Regions from separate parts of the Limosilactobacillus albertensis genome, predicted to be linked through region 2. Evidence: predicted binding sites of a transcription regulator. Region 2 holds the regulator's gene; each other region holds the start of a gene.
The links. The regulator CtsR, encoded in region 2, represses protease genes until heat stress. The targets are predictions, from matches to a motif close to TTGGTCAAAAAAGGTCAAANA.

Region 1 (5,086 bases), on a different contig from region 2:
CTGAGCAATCAGTTCATCACGAAGCGTCTTAATAGAAGTCGCAACGCCACTCACCTGTGGGAAATATGTATCTGTAAAAATACCAATATTCAACCTAACTGCTCCTTTTTTCATCACGAAATTTTTTCGATTTTAATTTAGTAATAACTGCTATTATACTAAAGCATTCAGCGAACCGCAAAACCGTATTTAAATTATTCTAGTCCCTTGACCTAATCATGACAAGAAACAACAAGAATGATTACTAATTCTTTACAAAATCTTTTGTCCATAAAAAATGAGAAATAGCTTCCCAAATAAGGCAGTTATTTCTCATCTTCTCTATCAAATCTTCACTTCTGGAACATATTCTTCTACTAACTTTCGAACATTAGCGGCCGTCTCAGCGTTAATTGCGCGATGAACTAACGGTTGTAATTTACGAGTACTTAGTTGGTTGATTAAAGATCGAATCCGTAAAATCTGGCTGCTATTCATCGAAAATTCATCAAGACCCATTGCCATTAAAAGCGGGACCGCAATGGGGTTGCTAGCCATTTCGCCACACATGCCAACCCATTTACCTTCTGCATGTGCCGCTTCAATCACCCGGCGGACCATTCGTAAAACCGCGGGATGAAGTTCTTGGTATAGGTAAGCAACCTCCTGATTTCCTCGGTCAACCGCGAACATATACTGGACTAAATCATTACTCCCAATACTAAAGAAATCGACATATTTTGCAAAATGTTCTGCCATTACAGCAACGGCCGGGATTTCTAACATCATCCCCACCTCAATGTTTTTAGCAACCTGGTAGCCTTCCTTTTCCAACTTGTCTTTTTCTTCATCGAGAATTGCCCGTGCCTGCTTAAATTCTTCAATTGTCGCAATCATCGGAAACATAATTGCTAACCGTCCATAGACTGAAGAACGAAGCAATGCCCGTAACTGTGGTCGTAAAATTTCGGGTCGTGCTAAGCCGATTCTTATTGCACGAAAGCCGAGGTATGGATTAGCCTCACGGGGAAGCTTAACCATTCCTAATTTTTTATCGCCACCGATATCAAGAGTACGAGCAACTACATGCTGCTGATTCATTGCTGCAACGAAACGTTTATACGCTGTAAATTGCTGCTCTTCATCAGGCAGCTCTTCCCTATTCATATAGAGAAATTCAGTCCGCAACAACCCAATTCCTTCTGCACCATCTTCTTGGGCATCAATAATATCTGCAAATGTACCAACATTAGCCGCAACTTCAAACCGGCGTCCGTCCGCGCTCACAGTCTGCTTATCTTTTAAAGCGCCCCACTTTTGCTGTTCTTGTGCAAACTTACCAGCCAGTAAACGGTAATGTTCAATTTCATCATTGGTTGGGTCAACGATAACTTTTCCGTGAATGCCATCGACAATTAACATATCGCCATCATGAATTAGCGTTGTTGCATTTTTAACACCAACAACAGCCGGCAGTGCCAACGTCTTACTCATAATCGTAAAATGAGATGTTCTACCGCCATTTGTTGTCACAATTCCGGCAACGTACCTTTTATTGAACTGGGCAGTATCTGTAGGAGTAATATTATCTGCTACAAAAATAGCACGATGGTCCAACAAAGCAGGATCCGGTAGGGGAACGTTCAATAAGTGACTCAAAATTCTTTTAGTCACATCACGTAATGCAGTTGCACGAGCATATAGATAATCATTATCATTTTTATGCTCAAAAATATTTAAATAATAGTCCTCTATCTTTTTGACCGCCCACTCCGCTGTAGCATGATGACTATTAATCCGGTCAATAATCTTATCTCGTAAAGTCGGATCATCTAAAATTGCAATCTGCGTGTCAATAATTGTCACTGCGCGCTGACCGAGCCGGTGATGTGCCTGCTGAGACAATGCTTGAAGCTCAGTCCTGCTTAACGCAAAAGAATCATGAAGCCGGGCGACCTCATGATTCTCATCAGCTGTATGCTGTTTTTTTATAGATAGATCTGACCCTACTAACAGGCGTGCAGGTGCGATGGTAATCCCACTACTAGCCGCAAGCCCGTCTAGCAGTAAAGACATTAGTCAGTCAATCCTTCCTTTTTCATAGTTTCAGCAACGGTATCCAATGCTTCTTTTTCATCATCACCATTAGCAGCAATAGTAACCTTAGCATTTTGACCAACACCAAGTGACATTACACCCATGATTGACTTCAAGTTAACACTCTTGCCTTCGTATGAAAGAGTAATATCAGATGAGAACTTTGAAGCAGCTTGTACCAAAATAGTAGCTGGACGAGCATGAATACCGGTCTCTGAAGTAATTGTAAATTCACGTTTTTCCATATTAATCAGTCTCCTTCGAGCAGATATAATTAATTTATTATCAGCAGCTGGACCGCTGATACACCTCGATATTTACATTTTAGCAATTGTAAGCGTTAAATACAAGCTTACATCTTGCGATTTATCGCTCTCGCAATTGATAAGTAATTTTACCGCCGCGTTGTGCTTTTCCTTCAATCTGGGAGCGATAAGCGTAAGCATGAAAAATCGGTTGAAATTCCTGAAAATTCTCAGGGGTAATTTCAAAATGATCAATTTTTTTGGTTCGCAAGTCATCTAGTAATTGTTCAAACTTTTCTTCTGGCATCCAATCACCTCAATATAAAGATCTCTGTCTACCTAATTATACACGATAAATATTATAAAGCATCCGTTTTAGCATTCATGACTAAAGAGTGCTAAAATCATAGTGGGATCCTTTTAGGCGTTCCTAAGTAATTTTGATTAAACGTACAAGGATGCCCCTTACTTAAGAAAATATTTAGGTTTTATGACTTGCTTTGCGATAAAAAGTAAGTATAATATTAATCAATGGTCAAGAAAGGTCAAACAGACACAATCTTGCTGAACTACTTTAGGAGGTATTTAATTTCAGATGCTATGTCAATATTGTCATCAAAATCCGGCCACGATTCATCTACAAATGAATTTCAATGGTCAACGGATTCAAATAGACCTCTGCCAAAATTGTTATCAAAAATTACAAAATCTACAAACAGAAATGATGAATGGAGGTAACGGAATGAATAATTTCGGTTTTGGAAGCCTCGAAGACTTCATGAACGCAATGAATAATATGCAAAGTCAAGCTGCTGGCGCTAATGGTCAAAATATAAACGGTCAGGCTCAACGTCAAGGCGGCGGACGCAACGGTAAAGGTATCCTAGGACAATATGGTATTAATCTTACCGACTTCGCCCGCCAAGGAAAGATCGATCCGGTTATTGGTCGGGATAACGAAATCAAGCGCGTAATCGAAATTCTAAACCGACGGACAAAGAATAACCCTGTTCTTATTGGTGAAGCCGGGGTTGGTAAGACGGCCGTTGTTGAAGGTTTGGCCCAGGCAATTGTAAGCGGTCAAGTTCCAGAAAAGCTTGCTAATAAGGAAATTATCCGTCTCGATGTTGTTTCACTTGTCCAAGGTACTGGAATTCGTGGACAATTTGAAAAACGGATGCAACAGTTAATGGAAGAAGTTCGTAAGAATAAGAATATCATTCTCTTTATCGATGAAGTCCATGAAATCATGGGAGCTGGTAATGCTGAAGGCGGCATGGATGCTGGAAACGTTCTTAAGCCTGCCCTTGCCCGTGGTGATTTTCAATTAGTCGGTGCTACTACACTTAATGAATACCGGAAGATTGAAAAAGATGCTGCTCTTGCACGTCGGTTCCAACCAGTTGAAGTTGATGAACCATCTGTTGAAGAGACCATCCGGATCCTCAATGGTATTAAGAGCCGTTATCAAGATTATCACCACGTCAAATATACTGACGATGCTGTCGTTGCTGCTGCTAAGCTTTCCGACCGCTATATTCAAGATCGGTATCTTCCTGATAAGGCCATCGACCTACTTGATGAAGCCGGCTCAAAGAAGAACTTAACTCTTAAGAATGTAGATCCTAACGCAATTGAAAATGAAATCCATACGGCTGAGGCACATAAGCAACAGGCCGCAGATAATCAGGATTACGAAAAGGCTGCCTTTTATCGGGATCAAGTTGCAAAGCTTGAAAAGGCGAAGAAAGAAGCAGAAGAAAACCATACCGAAGATTCTGCAACTGTTACCGTCAAAGATATGCAACGAATCGTTGAGGAGCGGACTAATATTCCGGTTGGCGACCTTCAAAAACAGGAAGAAAACCAACTTCGCGACCTTGATAAGAAGCTCGATGAACACGTTATCGGTCAAACACAAGCCGTTGACAAGGTTGCCCGTGCTATTCGGCGTAATCGGATCGGTCTAAACAAGTCCGGTCGGCCAATTGGTAGTTTCCTCTTTGTTGGCCCTACTGGTGTTGGTAAGACCGAAACAGCTAAGCAACTTGCCCTTCAACTATTTGGTTCTAAGGACGCAATGATCCGGTTTGATATGTCCGAATACATGGATAAAACTTCTACTTCCAAACTTATCGGAGCGGCCCCTGGTTACGTTGGTTATGAGGAAGCCGGTCAATTAACCGAACAAGTACGGCGGCACCCATACAGCTTGATCCTTCTTGATGAAGTTGAAAAAGCTCACCCAGATGTAATGCACATGTTCTTACAGATTCTCGATGATGGCCGGTTAACTGATTCGCAAGGACGAACAGTTAGTTTCAAGGACACGATTATTATCATGACATCGAATGCCGGAACCGGTGATGCTGAGGCCAGCGTTGGTTTTGGTGCTGAATCTAATGGCAGCACCCACTCAATCATTGACAAATTAACTAATTACTTCAAGCCAGAATTCTTAAATCGTTTTGACGATATCGTTCAATTCAACGCTTTAACTAAGGATGACTTGATGAAGATCGTTAACTTAATGATCTCTGATGTTAACAACATGCTCGCCGACAAGGATTTGCATATTGAAGTTACTAATGGTGTTGAAGAAAAACTAGTCGACATGGGCTTTGACCCTAAGATGGGAGCACGCCCGCTTCGTCGAGTAATTCAAGAACAAATTGAAGATCGAATTGCTGATTATATTCTTGATCATAGTGATGCTCATAAATTAACTGCTAACCTCAATGATGATGGTGATATTGTCGTTGAAG
Region 2 (5,086 bases):
GGTCTTAAGCCGCGTAGGATTTGGAGAGTTTGATCTGTCGTTGGTTCGTCTACTTGGACAGTCGCAAATCGCCGTTCAAGAGCGGCATCAGATTCAATATACTTTTGATACTCGTCAAGGGTCGTGGCACCAATTGTTTGCAATTCACCACGCGCCAATGCAGGTTTTAAGATATTTGAGGCATCAATAGCACCTTCTGCACCCCCAGCACCAATTAGCGTATGAAGCTCATCGATGAAAAGAATTACATGCCCATCAGTTTGAATCTCATCAATGACTTTCTTTAGCCGGTCCTCAAATTCACCACGATATTTAGTACCTGCAACTAATGATCCCATATCTAACATCATTAATCGTTTATTTGCCAGCTCATCTGGTACCTTTCCATCAACCATTCGCTGAGCTAAGCCTTCTGCAATCGCTGTCTTCCCTACTCCTGGTTCTCCAATTAGAACCGGATTATTTTTGGTACGACGGCTGAGAATTTGTTCTACACGTTTAACTTCTTTCTCTCGCCCAATAACAGGATCAAGGCGGCCATTACGGGCTAGTTCTGTCATATCCCGAGCTAATTTATCCAAAGTAGGTGTGCCATTTTGCTGAGGCCGTCGCCGTACTTGTTGCCGATTTGCCGACCGTTGCTGGTTATCGGCAATTCCTAATCGTCGTAAAATAACCTTCCTCATCTGCCGTGGCACAATATCTAGACTGTATAGAATACGCGAAGATAGGACGCTCTCATCAGCAATTAAAGCTAATAATAAGTGTTCAGTTCCTATCTTTAACGCATGCATTTGTTGGGCCTCTCTACCAGCTAGTGATAGTACCTGTTTTGCTTTAGGTGAATATGGTAGATAATCTGATGCTCCTAAGTTTTCCATCGTCCCATAACCAATTAGACGTTCAATTTCTTCACGAATATCATCACTGGTTACAGAAAATTGTTCAAAAATCTTATTAGCAATGCCATCTTTATCCATTGAGAGAGCAAGCAAAAGGTGTTCAGTGCCCACTGCTTGATGTTTAAAATATTTTGCTTGTTCCTGCGCAATTGCTAGAACATGCTTTGCACTTGGTGTGAACATATTATCCATGTACAGTCCCCCTTTTAACTCTCATAGCGTAGTCGGTTCAAGAATGATATTAGAATCCGTGCTCGAAGATGATCTTCAGCTTTACTATCACCGATTGATAAAGCTTGTTTGGATAATGCCACTAACATCAAATCACCTTCACGTCTTGTAATTACGTTTTCTTCATATAATGTACGAACAATATCAAAAGCATCACGCTCACGAACCGAATCGCCAATTGCTTGAATGAGTGAGTTTAGCACATTTACGTCATCAAGTAAATTAACCCGCTCAATTCGAATATATCCACCGCCACCACGCTTGCTTTTAACTAAATAACCATTTTGAATGGTAAATCGAGTCTTTATTACATAATTAATCTGTGATGGCACAACATCAAAATGATTGGCAATCTCAGAACGTCGAATCTCGACCTGTGCTGAATCACCAAGAATTTCTTTTAAATATGCTTCGATAATATCTGAAATACTTTTATTCTCCATTATATCACCTCGGCTTCTCTGACTAATCTTGACCATTATTTTACCACACTTTTAAAACCGACGCCTAATTCTCTGATTATCTTTACTGATTTTAAGAGAATAATAAAGACTAGTGAAACCTTCTCGCTTCACTAGCCTTTTAGAGAATTAAATATGAACTATTTTAATTATTTATTGTGAACAAAATCAACAACGTTACGACCAACAACCTTATTATCCTTAAGTTCTTGAATCATGTCGTTAATTTCACTTAACTTACGAGTCTTTACAATTGGGTGAACCTTACCTTCAGCACCGAATTGGAAACATTCAGCTAAGTCTTGACGAGTACCAACTAATGAACCCGCAACAATGATACCATCAAGAACAGTCTTAGCAATGTTAAGCTTCATGTCACCTTGTGGAAGGGCAACAGCAACTAACTTACCATCTGGACGAAGAGAGTCAACAGCTTGATCAAAGGCAGCCGTCGTTACAGCAGTAACTACAGCAGCATGAACACCGCCAACCTTTTCTTGAATTTGTTGATCAACATCACCATCATGACGGTTAATCAAAATTTCAGCACCATTTTCCTTAGCAGCTTGAAGCTTGTCAGGGTTACCATCAACGGCAATAACGTGAGCGCCAAAGACATTGTGAGCAAATTGGATACCTAAGTTACCCAAACCACCAGCACCAACAATGGATACCCATTGACCTGGCTTAATGTCAGCAACCTTTAATGCCTTGTACATAGTAACACCAGCACAAGTTAATGAAGTAGCTTCAACAGGGTCAAGGCCTTCTGGAACCTTAACAGCGTAATCAGCTGGAACAATACATTGTTCAGCCATTGCACCATCGGCAGTATAACCAGCGTTAAGAACGTTCCGACAAAGGGTCTCACGACCAGTCAAACAGTATTCACAGTGTCCACAGCCCTTAAAGAACCAAGCAATTGATACTCGGTCGCCAACTTTTAAGGAAGTAACGCCAGGGGCAACCTTGGATACACGACCAACACCTTCGTGTCCAATAATCCGACCTGGCTTCTTGCCAAAATCACCAGCAGCACAGTGAAGGTCAGTGTGGCATAAACCACAGTATTCCATATCAACTAATGCTTCGCCCGGCTTTAAATCCCGGAGCTGAACATCTTTAACAGTAACGTATCCATCTACTGGATCATTAATTACAGCAGCCTTCATAAGGTAAGATCTCCTTTAATAAACAAATTACTTTTTACAATGCTTATAGTACCATAACTCCTTGACAAATTTAAAGTGAAATTTTGCACATTTATAGAACCCGTCATGATACCACTACAATATATCTACTCTTAAATCATTAACAGATAAGGAACCACCGCTTCTAAACCAATGCAAATAAATTTGTACAGTAAATCACTTACAATTTATCACTAAAAATTTACTTTTAATAAAGTCAGTTATTCTATCTCCACGAGGAATGTTATAATTTATTTAACCATTCAAAGGAGTGATATCAATGGCTTATGGATATATCACCAAGCTAAATGAAAAAGTAGAACGTCGGCATGTCCGTTACAATAATCGTTACGGGATAGCTATTGCGGCCGATATTTATGCCCCTAAAAATTTAAAAGAGGACTAATTATTACCAGCAATTATTATCGGAGCCCCATACGGAAGTACCAAGGAACAAGCCGCAGCGGTTTACGCAAATAAATTTGCACAACTTGGTTTTATCACGTTGGCATTTGACCAAGTATATATGGGAGAATCTGCTGGTGAACCTCGGCACGTTGCATCTCCTGACTTGTACGCCGAATCCTTTAGTGCAGCAGTTGATTATTTAGGAACTAAAGCTGCACATGTTAATCGGGAACAAATTAGCGTAATTGGAATTAGTGGCGGCGCAGGATTTGCGATCAGCGCGGCAGCTGTTGATACACGAATTAAGTCGGTTGTTACTATTTCACTGTATGACATGACAGATATTCGTGAAATGGCCAACCTGGCACCAGAACAGCTATTCCAGCTTAAAGATCAATTATCTCGCCAGCGCTGGGATGACTTTGAAAATGGACAGCCCGATTATCACCCATCATTCCCTGAAACGCCATATGATAGTATCGATGATTTACCAAATCAGGATAATCTAACAAACGAATGGCTCCGTTTCTATGCTCTTAAGCGGGGATTCCATCCAAATGCCCGTGGAACTGCAACTACTACTTCTAACCTTGCAATGCTCGAATTTTCTGCCATGGATTACATTAAAGAAATTTCACCGCGACCAATTTTATTTGTCTATGGGGACAAGGCGCATTCACGGTCTTATTCCGAGCGAGCTTACTACCTTGCTGATCAGCCAAAGCAGAAACTCGTTATTGAAAATTGTGAACACATTGATCTCTATGACAACATGGAAAAAATTCCTGTTGAACAAATTGCAAAGTTTATAAAAGATAGTTTTAATAAATGATCTAAGACGTCAATTGGCACTCCTAATGCTAGTTGACGTTTTTATTTATTTACTTAATCACATAAGAACAATAGTTGAAGCTTCTCAGCACTATAAGCTATAATTTTAGCCATCCTACTTTTAATTTAACAAATAGACTCTTAGGGAGACTAAATTATGAAGGAACTCAAAGTTTTTCTAATATCATCAGCTATTTTATTTTTATTTGCTATTACATATTTTATCTTGATTCCCCTCAATCTTCATTACAATGCCTACTATTACGCAACCCATATGCCGCATAAAAGATATCAATACCCTTTTATTGCCGTAATAAACGTGCGATCTGATGACCCCCTCGCTCGAAAATACGTGCCAGGATACAAAGTCGAATATTTTGGAGATGTTCGAGAAGGTTTTAATCCACAAATCCAAAGAAAAAACATCGCTCAGAATAACGACCTTCTGAGTATCTCAAATACCCTTGCAGAATATTATCCTAACGCAAGTGACGCAAACTTTGATAACGAGAACATTGAAGATGATAAATTTACTATCGATTTTGAATCAGATGGTAAGATCTATAAAATCGAACGTGGTAAAGGAATGCCTGATTATTCTGAAAAACTAATTCTTAGCGAGCTAGATCGTATTCAAAGTGAAATCAAATATCATGTGTCGAAGCCATCAATTAATCTTCAATGGCTCTGGAATATGAAGTTTGAAAAGCGGTATAGTAATTAGTATCAAATTTCTAAATAACATAAATAAAAGGACTGTCATTCAACGATTTACCGTTTAATGACAGTCCTTCTTAATATAAATCGGAATTACAAGATTTGAACTTGCGACCTCTGCGTCCCGAACGCAGCGCTCTACCAAGCTGAGCTAAATTCCGAAAAAATAAGCGCAACAGCCAGACTGTCACGCTTATTATAATAAGTGCACCCAGAAGGAGTCGAACCTTCAACCTTCTGATTCGTAGTCAGACACTCTATCCAATTGCGCTATGGGTGCATATAAGCGGAAGACGGGATTCGAACCCGCGACCCCCACCATGGCAAGGTGATGTTCTACCACTGA
Region 3 (5,086 bases), on a different contig from region 2:
CAATCGTTCAAGTTCACGCTTTGATTCCTCAAAGGTTTGTGCCCGTGCTTCTTCATCTTCAGCAGCCACGTCCTTATCAGGAACCTTTCCTGTCTTGTAAAGACTAAGGATCTGTTTCTCATCAAGCGTTTCGTACTTAAGTAATGCTTCAGCAATCTGCTTATGTTGCTCACGGTGCGTCTCAATAATATGCAAGGCCGTTTCATGACCTTCCATTAAGATCCGCCGTACTTCTTCATCAACTAAAGCAGCAGTCTTTTCTGAGTAAGGTGATTGGTCATAGCCTTGACCTGTAAAGACCTGACCAGAACTCTGCAGTTCTACCGGACCAATCTTATCGCTCATACCATATTGAGTAACCATTGAACGAGCAATCTGGGTTGCCTGTTCAAAGTCATTGGAGGCACCTGAAGATTGGGACTTAAAGACTAACTCTTCAGCCGCACGACCACCCATTAAACCGGCAATCTGCTCCATTGCATTCTTTTTCGACATAAGCATTTGATCTTCACGTGGAAGCATAATAGCATAACCGCCCGCTCGACCACGAGGGACAATCGTAACCTTATGAACAACACGCGCGTCATTCAATACTAAACCAACAATTGTATGACCTGCTTCGTGGAAAGCAACTGTCTTTCTTTCCTGTTCGGACTGAACTCGGTTATGCTTAGCTGGTCCTGCAATTACCCGATCTTCAGCTTCATCCAAATCCGCAGCATCAATTTCAGTTTTATTCCGCCGAGCAGCTAATAATGCAGCTTCATTTAGCAAGTTTGCCAAATCCGCACCGACAAATCCAGGTGTCTGCTTAGCAATTTCTTTCAAGTCAACATCGCTTGCCATCGGTTTGTTCTTAGCATGAACCCGAAGAATAGCTTCACGACCTTTAACGTCTGGCCGTCCAACTAAAATCTTACGGTCAAACCGACCCGGACGAAGAAGAGCGGGGTCCAAGACATCGGAACGGTTAGTAGCTGCCATTACGATGATTCCTTCGTCACCTTGGAAACCATCCATTTCAACTAACAATTGGTTCAAGGTTTGTTCACGTTCATCGTGACCGCCACCCATGCCGTTACCACGGCGACGACCAACAGCATCAATTTCATCAATGAAGATAATCGCTGGTGCGGCTTTCTTAGCCTGTTCAAACAAGTCCCGAACACGACTGGCACCAACACCGACAAACATTTCAACAAAGTCAGAACCTGAGATTGAGAAGAAAGGTACGCCAGATTCACCGGCAACTGCTTTAGCTAATAAGGTCTTACCAGTACCTGGAGGACCCTCAAGCAAAACACCAGATGGAATTCTAGCACCAAGTTTGGTGAATTTCTTTGGATTCTTCAAAAATTCAACAACTTCAACCAACTCTTGCTTTTCTTCTTCTTCACCGGCAACATCGGAGAAACGAACCTTGTTTTTCTTGGCATCAGCTGGTTTAGCCTTTGTCTTACCAAAACTCATTACTCCACGTCCGCCACCGCCTTGGCCAGCTTGACCCATCATCATGTAGAAGAAGAAAATCATGATAACTAGCGGTAATACGGTCAACAATAGGTTCATCCAAACACTATTAGATTCTTCAGCCCGTGTGCTAATCTTCACATCATGACGATTAGCATATTTTTGAAGCTGACTAATAGTTACATCGCTCTCCAGAACAGAACTCTGGAATTGAGTAACCTTATTGTTTCGTTGCGTAGCAAGAGCAAAGCCATTGTTATTAGCAGCATTACTGTTATTAGATTGCGGCTTACGGTAAGTACCCGTAACCTTATAAACACCGCCATTTGGCTGAAGCTGAACGCTCTTAACTTTATTACTCTTCAGTTCAGAGATAAACTCGCTTTGAGAAACCGTCTTACTTTGTCCGTTTGATGCGTTACCACCAAAGAAGAAGTAAGCAATTCCCATAATACACAAGAACATCACGGCATAGAAGAGAACGTTATGAGTAAAATTATTCTTTTTACGATTGTTGTTCATAACAACCTCCTATCTACCAGCAACGATATTTTTATAATTGTAGTCACTATCATAGCATATTTGACAAATATTGACCATTAATTTCCCAGAAGAATTAACAGTTTTATCGTCAACATTTTATATAATACCTACTACAAATTTACGGATCTATAAAAACAGCCTTAATTAAGAATATCTTTAAATTCTGGTTATCTAAATAGAATTTCCCGTCCCTTTAATTATCTAACATTTTTAGTCATTTTGGTATACAGATGGCTTCAAAATTCCAACATATGGTAAATTCCGGTAAAATCCCTTGTAATCTAACCCATACCCTACTAAAAATTCTTTAGGAACCGTGAATCCAACATAATCAGGATCGACGTCAACTTCCCGACCTTCCGGCTTATTTAATAGGGAGCAAACCTTAATGCTTTTAGCTCCTCGATCCGCTAATAGGTCCATTAAGTATTTTAAGGTATGACCAGTATCAACAATATCTTCCATAATCAAAACATGCCGGTCTTTTACATCTGTTTTTAAATCATGAATGAGCTTTACCGTTCCAGTTGACCCTAAGCCGCCAAAATAGCTTGATACATCAATAAAGTCAATTTGGGCCATAATGTCTAGCCGCTCTATCATATCAACAGTAAATAAAACTGCCCCGCTTAATACCGAAATGATGATTGGCCGCTTATCTTTATAATCCTTTGTTAGGTCTTTTGACAATTCATCCATCCGTTTGCCAAGCACTTCTTCGCTATATAAGACACGCTCAATATCGTTATTCATTCTTTTACTCCTTATCTTTTATACCAATAAAGCATAATCGCCAAGCCTGCTGATAATCCGTTGGGCGTTCAAACCAGCTCCATTTGCGATTGATCAACCAAATAACCTCACCGTGAGCATCTATAAGCACTTGCTGCTGGTCACGCTGATCTTGCGGTACTTTTTGATTGATCAACACCCGTTTTACTAGTTGATGCTGACCACCCTTTAACCGGATGTGATCTCCTTTTTGCCATTTGCGTATGCGTAACGGAAACTGATCCGGAGCAAGCCATTGTAAAGATAGTTTCTTTTCGTCGGCAAAAAAGGCCTTTTCAGTAGAGACAGCTATCATGCTTGTCTTATCAACTTGATACCATTGTTCCAATTCTATCACATGCTCTCGGGGATTTTGTAGAGCATTAATCTGATTATTCGCTTTTTTTATTACGCACACAGAATAATTTCTTTCGAGCTTATATTGATGAGGTAATAGGACGGTTTGCTGCGGCTTATTACTATTTGTTAGTACCTGTAATAGCTCGCTTAACTGCTGCTCTTTAACGTCATGAACGTGCTGGTTGCTAAGCCATTGACGCAAAAGGTCTTTTTGTAAAAAACGATTACTCTCAAGCAAACCCGCAACATTTAATTTGCCCTCTGCGCTAACTATCACCTGCAATCGTTGACCTACCTCTTGATCGCGCCAAGCTAATAGTTCGCTTAGCTGTTGGTGGTAATGCGTCAGGTGAGAAAGTACCTGTGGATTTTCTTTTTCAAGTAACGGAATTATTTCATGACGATAACGATTTCGTTGAATATCCAAATCATTGTTCGTTTCATCCTCATACCATTTAAGATGATGCCCCTGTGCATAATCGCGAATACTCTCCTTCCTAAAGGGCAATAAAGGTCTTACCAGCTTGTTTTTACCGAATGGCCGCTGATCTCTTATTCCGACTAACTGATCAATTTGTCCGCCACGGGTTAGTTTCATCAGCATCGTCTCCGCCAGATCGTTTTGATGATGGGCAGTTGCTAAATACTCGGCAGAATATTTCTCAAGTACCTGTTTAAAGAACCGATACCTAGCCTGCCGTGCCGCATTTTCAACACCATTTTGCGGGTGCTGTACTTTCGGCCAATGAGCAATTTCTAGCGGTAGGTCATGTTGCTTACAATATTGCTGAATAAATTGTTCTTCAAGCCGACTTTGCGCACGTAATTCATGATTCATATGCGCGACAATTATTTGTGGACGGTATGAAGTCGGCAATCGTTGTAACAGGTCCAACAAGACCATCGAATCCACGCCTGTTGAAACAGCAACTACGACTTTATCCTGATAAGTAAAAAAGCGACTCCTAATAAGGTGCCGCTCAAATGCTTGTTGTAGCTTTGTCATATTAGCTCCGTCGACCGCCACGGCCACCACGCTTACCATCTGTTTGCCGTTTTAAGGTAGATAAGCGTGATTCACTTTCTTTCAAGTAGCCTGCGAGCATATCGTTAAAGTCTTCGTGTTGGTGGTTATTGTGGTGTCGTCCCCCACCAAAGCCACCGCGAAAACTATCGTGGTGTCCACGGAAATTATTGTTTCGTTCGTGATGATTATTTTCACGATGATGGTTATCATGATGATCTTGATGTTCATGAGGAGCAGCGGCCTTGATTGAAAGGGCAATCTTACCGTCGTCACCAATCCGTGTTACCTTTGCAGTAACTTCATCCCCAACTGCCAATACATCATGAACGTCCTTGATGTATTTATCAGAGATTTGACTGATGTGTACCAATCCTGTCTGATTATCATCTAAATCAACGAATGCACCAAAATTAGTGATTCCTGAAACCTTACCTGAAACCTTTGCTCCAACTTCAATTGCCATGAAACCTATAGATCCTCCTCGAACCATCTCATATTTTTGTATTTGAGTATACCATAACTTCACTATTTATAAGCATGGAAATACATAAAAATCACCATAAAATTTAAGGCAATAATTTCACCCAATTACATTCTTAATTTTAACATTTAAACCTTTTTAACCCTACTCTAAACATCTTATTTTATGATCATTAGTTCAGGTTATAGACTGTCTCGCCTTTTTTAGAATAATTATACTTAGCACGGATAACCTGCTGAATATAATCAGGGTTATGCAACAGTTTGATTTGTCGTTGCAATTGCTGATTCTTTTGTTTTTGCTTTTTTAATTGTGATTGTGCTTGCTGAATATTACCATTAATATCCGCTAATGTCCGCTTGCTTTGAAATATTTGAATTCCAAAAATCAAGAATACAACAAAGAAAACAGCAATGATTCTTTTGCATCGTCGT

Region 1: H5S41_RS08540 (ATP-dependent Clp protease ATP-binding subunit) is a predicted target of CtsR. The motif match lies at 2,853-2,873, and genes of this name have one in related genera.
Region 3: ftsH (ATP-dependent zinc metalloprotease FtsH) is a predicted target of CtsR. The motif match lies at 2,050-2,070, and genes of this name have one in related genera.

Annotation. Positions count from the first base shown of each region.
Region 1 is NZ_JACIVD010000068.1:3,842-8,927, forward strand. Features, by position in the region: gene H5S41_RS08520 (glycosyltransferase family 4 protein) at 1-93, opposite strand, end outside; gene ptsP (phosphoenolpyruvate--protein phosphotransferase) at 325-2,055, opposite strand; gene H5S41_RS08530 (phosphocarrier protein HPr) at 2,055-2,321, opposite strand; gene ykzS (protein YkzS) at 2,443-2,628, opposite strand; gene H5S41_RS08540 (ATP-dependent Clp protease ATP-binding subunit) at 2,917-5,086, shown strand, end outside.
Region 2 is NZ_JACIVD010000065.1:87,762-92,847, reverse strand. Features, by position in the region: gene H5S41_RS07080 (ATP-dependent Clp protease ATP-binding subunit) at 1-1,094, opposite strand, end outside; gene H5S41_RS07075 (CtsR family transcriptional regulator) at 1,109-1,576, opposite strand; gene adhP (alcohol dehydrogenase AdhP) at 1,744-2,766, opposite strand; gene H5S41_RS11965 (hypothetical protein) at 3,065-3,190, shown strand; gene H5S41_RS07065 (alpha/beta hydrolase) at 3,203-4,024, shown strand; gene H5S41_RS07060 (hypothetical protein) at 4,181-4,747, shown strand; tRNA gene H5S41_RS07055 (tRNA-Pro) at 4,828-4,901, opposite strand; tRNA gene H5S41_RS07050 (tRNA-Arg) at 4,947-5,020, opposite strand; tRNA gene H5S41_RS07045 (tRNA-Gly) at 5,026-5,086, opposite strand, start outside.
Region 3 is NZ_JACIVD010000071.1:5,556-10,641, forward strand. Features, by position in the region: gene ftsH (ATP-dependent zinc metalloprotease FtsH) at 1-1,992, opposite strand, end outside; gene hpt (hypoxanthine phosphoribosyltransferase) at 2,224-2,766, opposite strand; gene tilS (tRNA lysidine(34) synthetase TilS) at 2,771-4,150, opposite strand; gene H5S41_RS10150 (S1 domain-containing RNA-binding protein) at 4,152-4,634, opposite strand; gene H5S41_RS10155 (septum formation initiator family protein) at 4,825-5,086, opposite strand, start outside.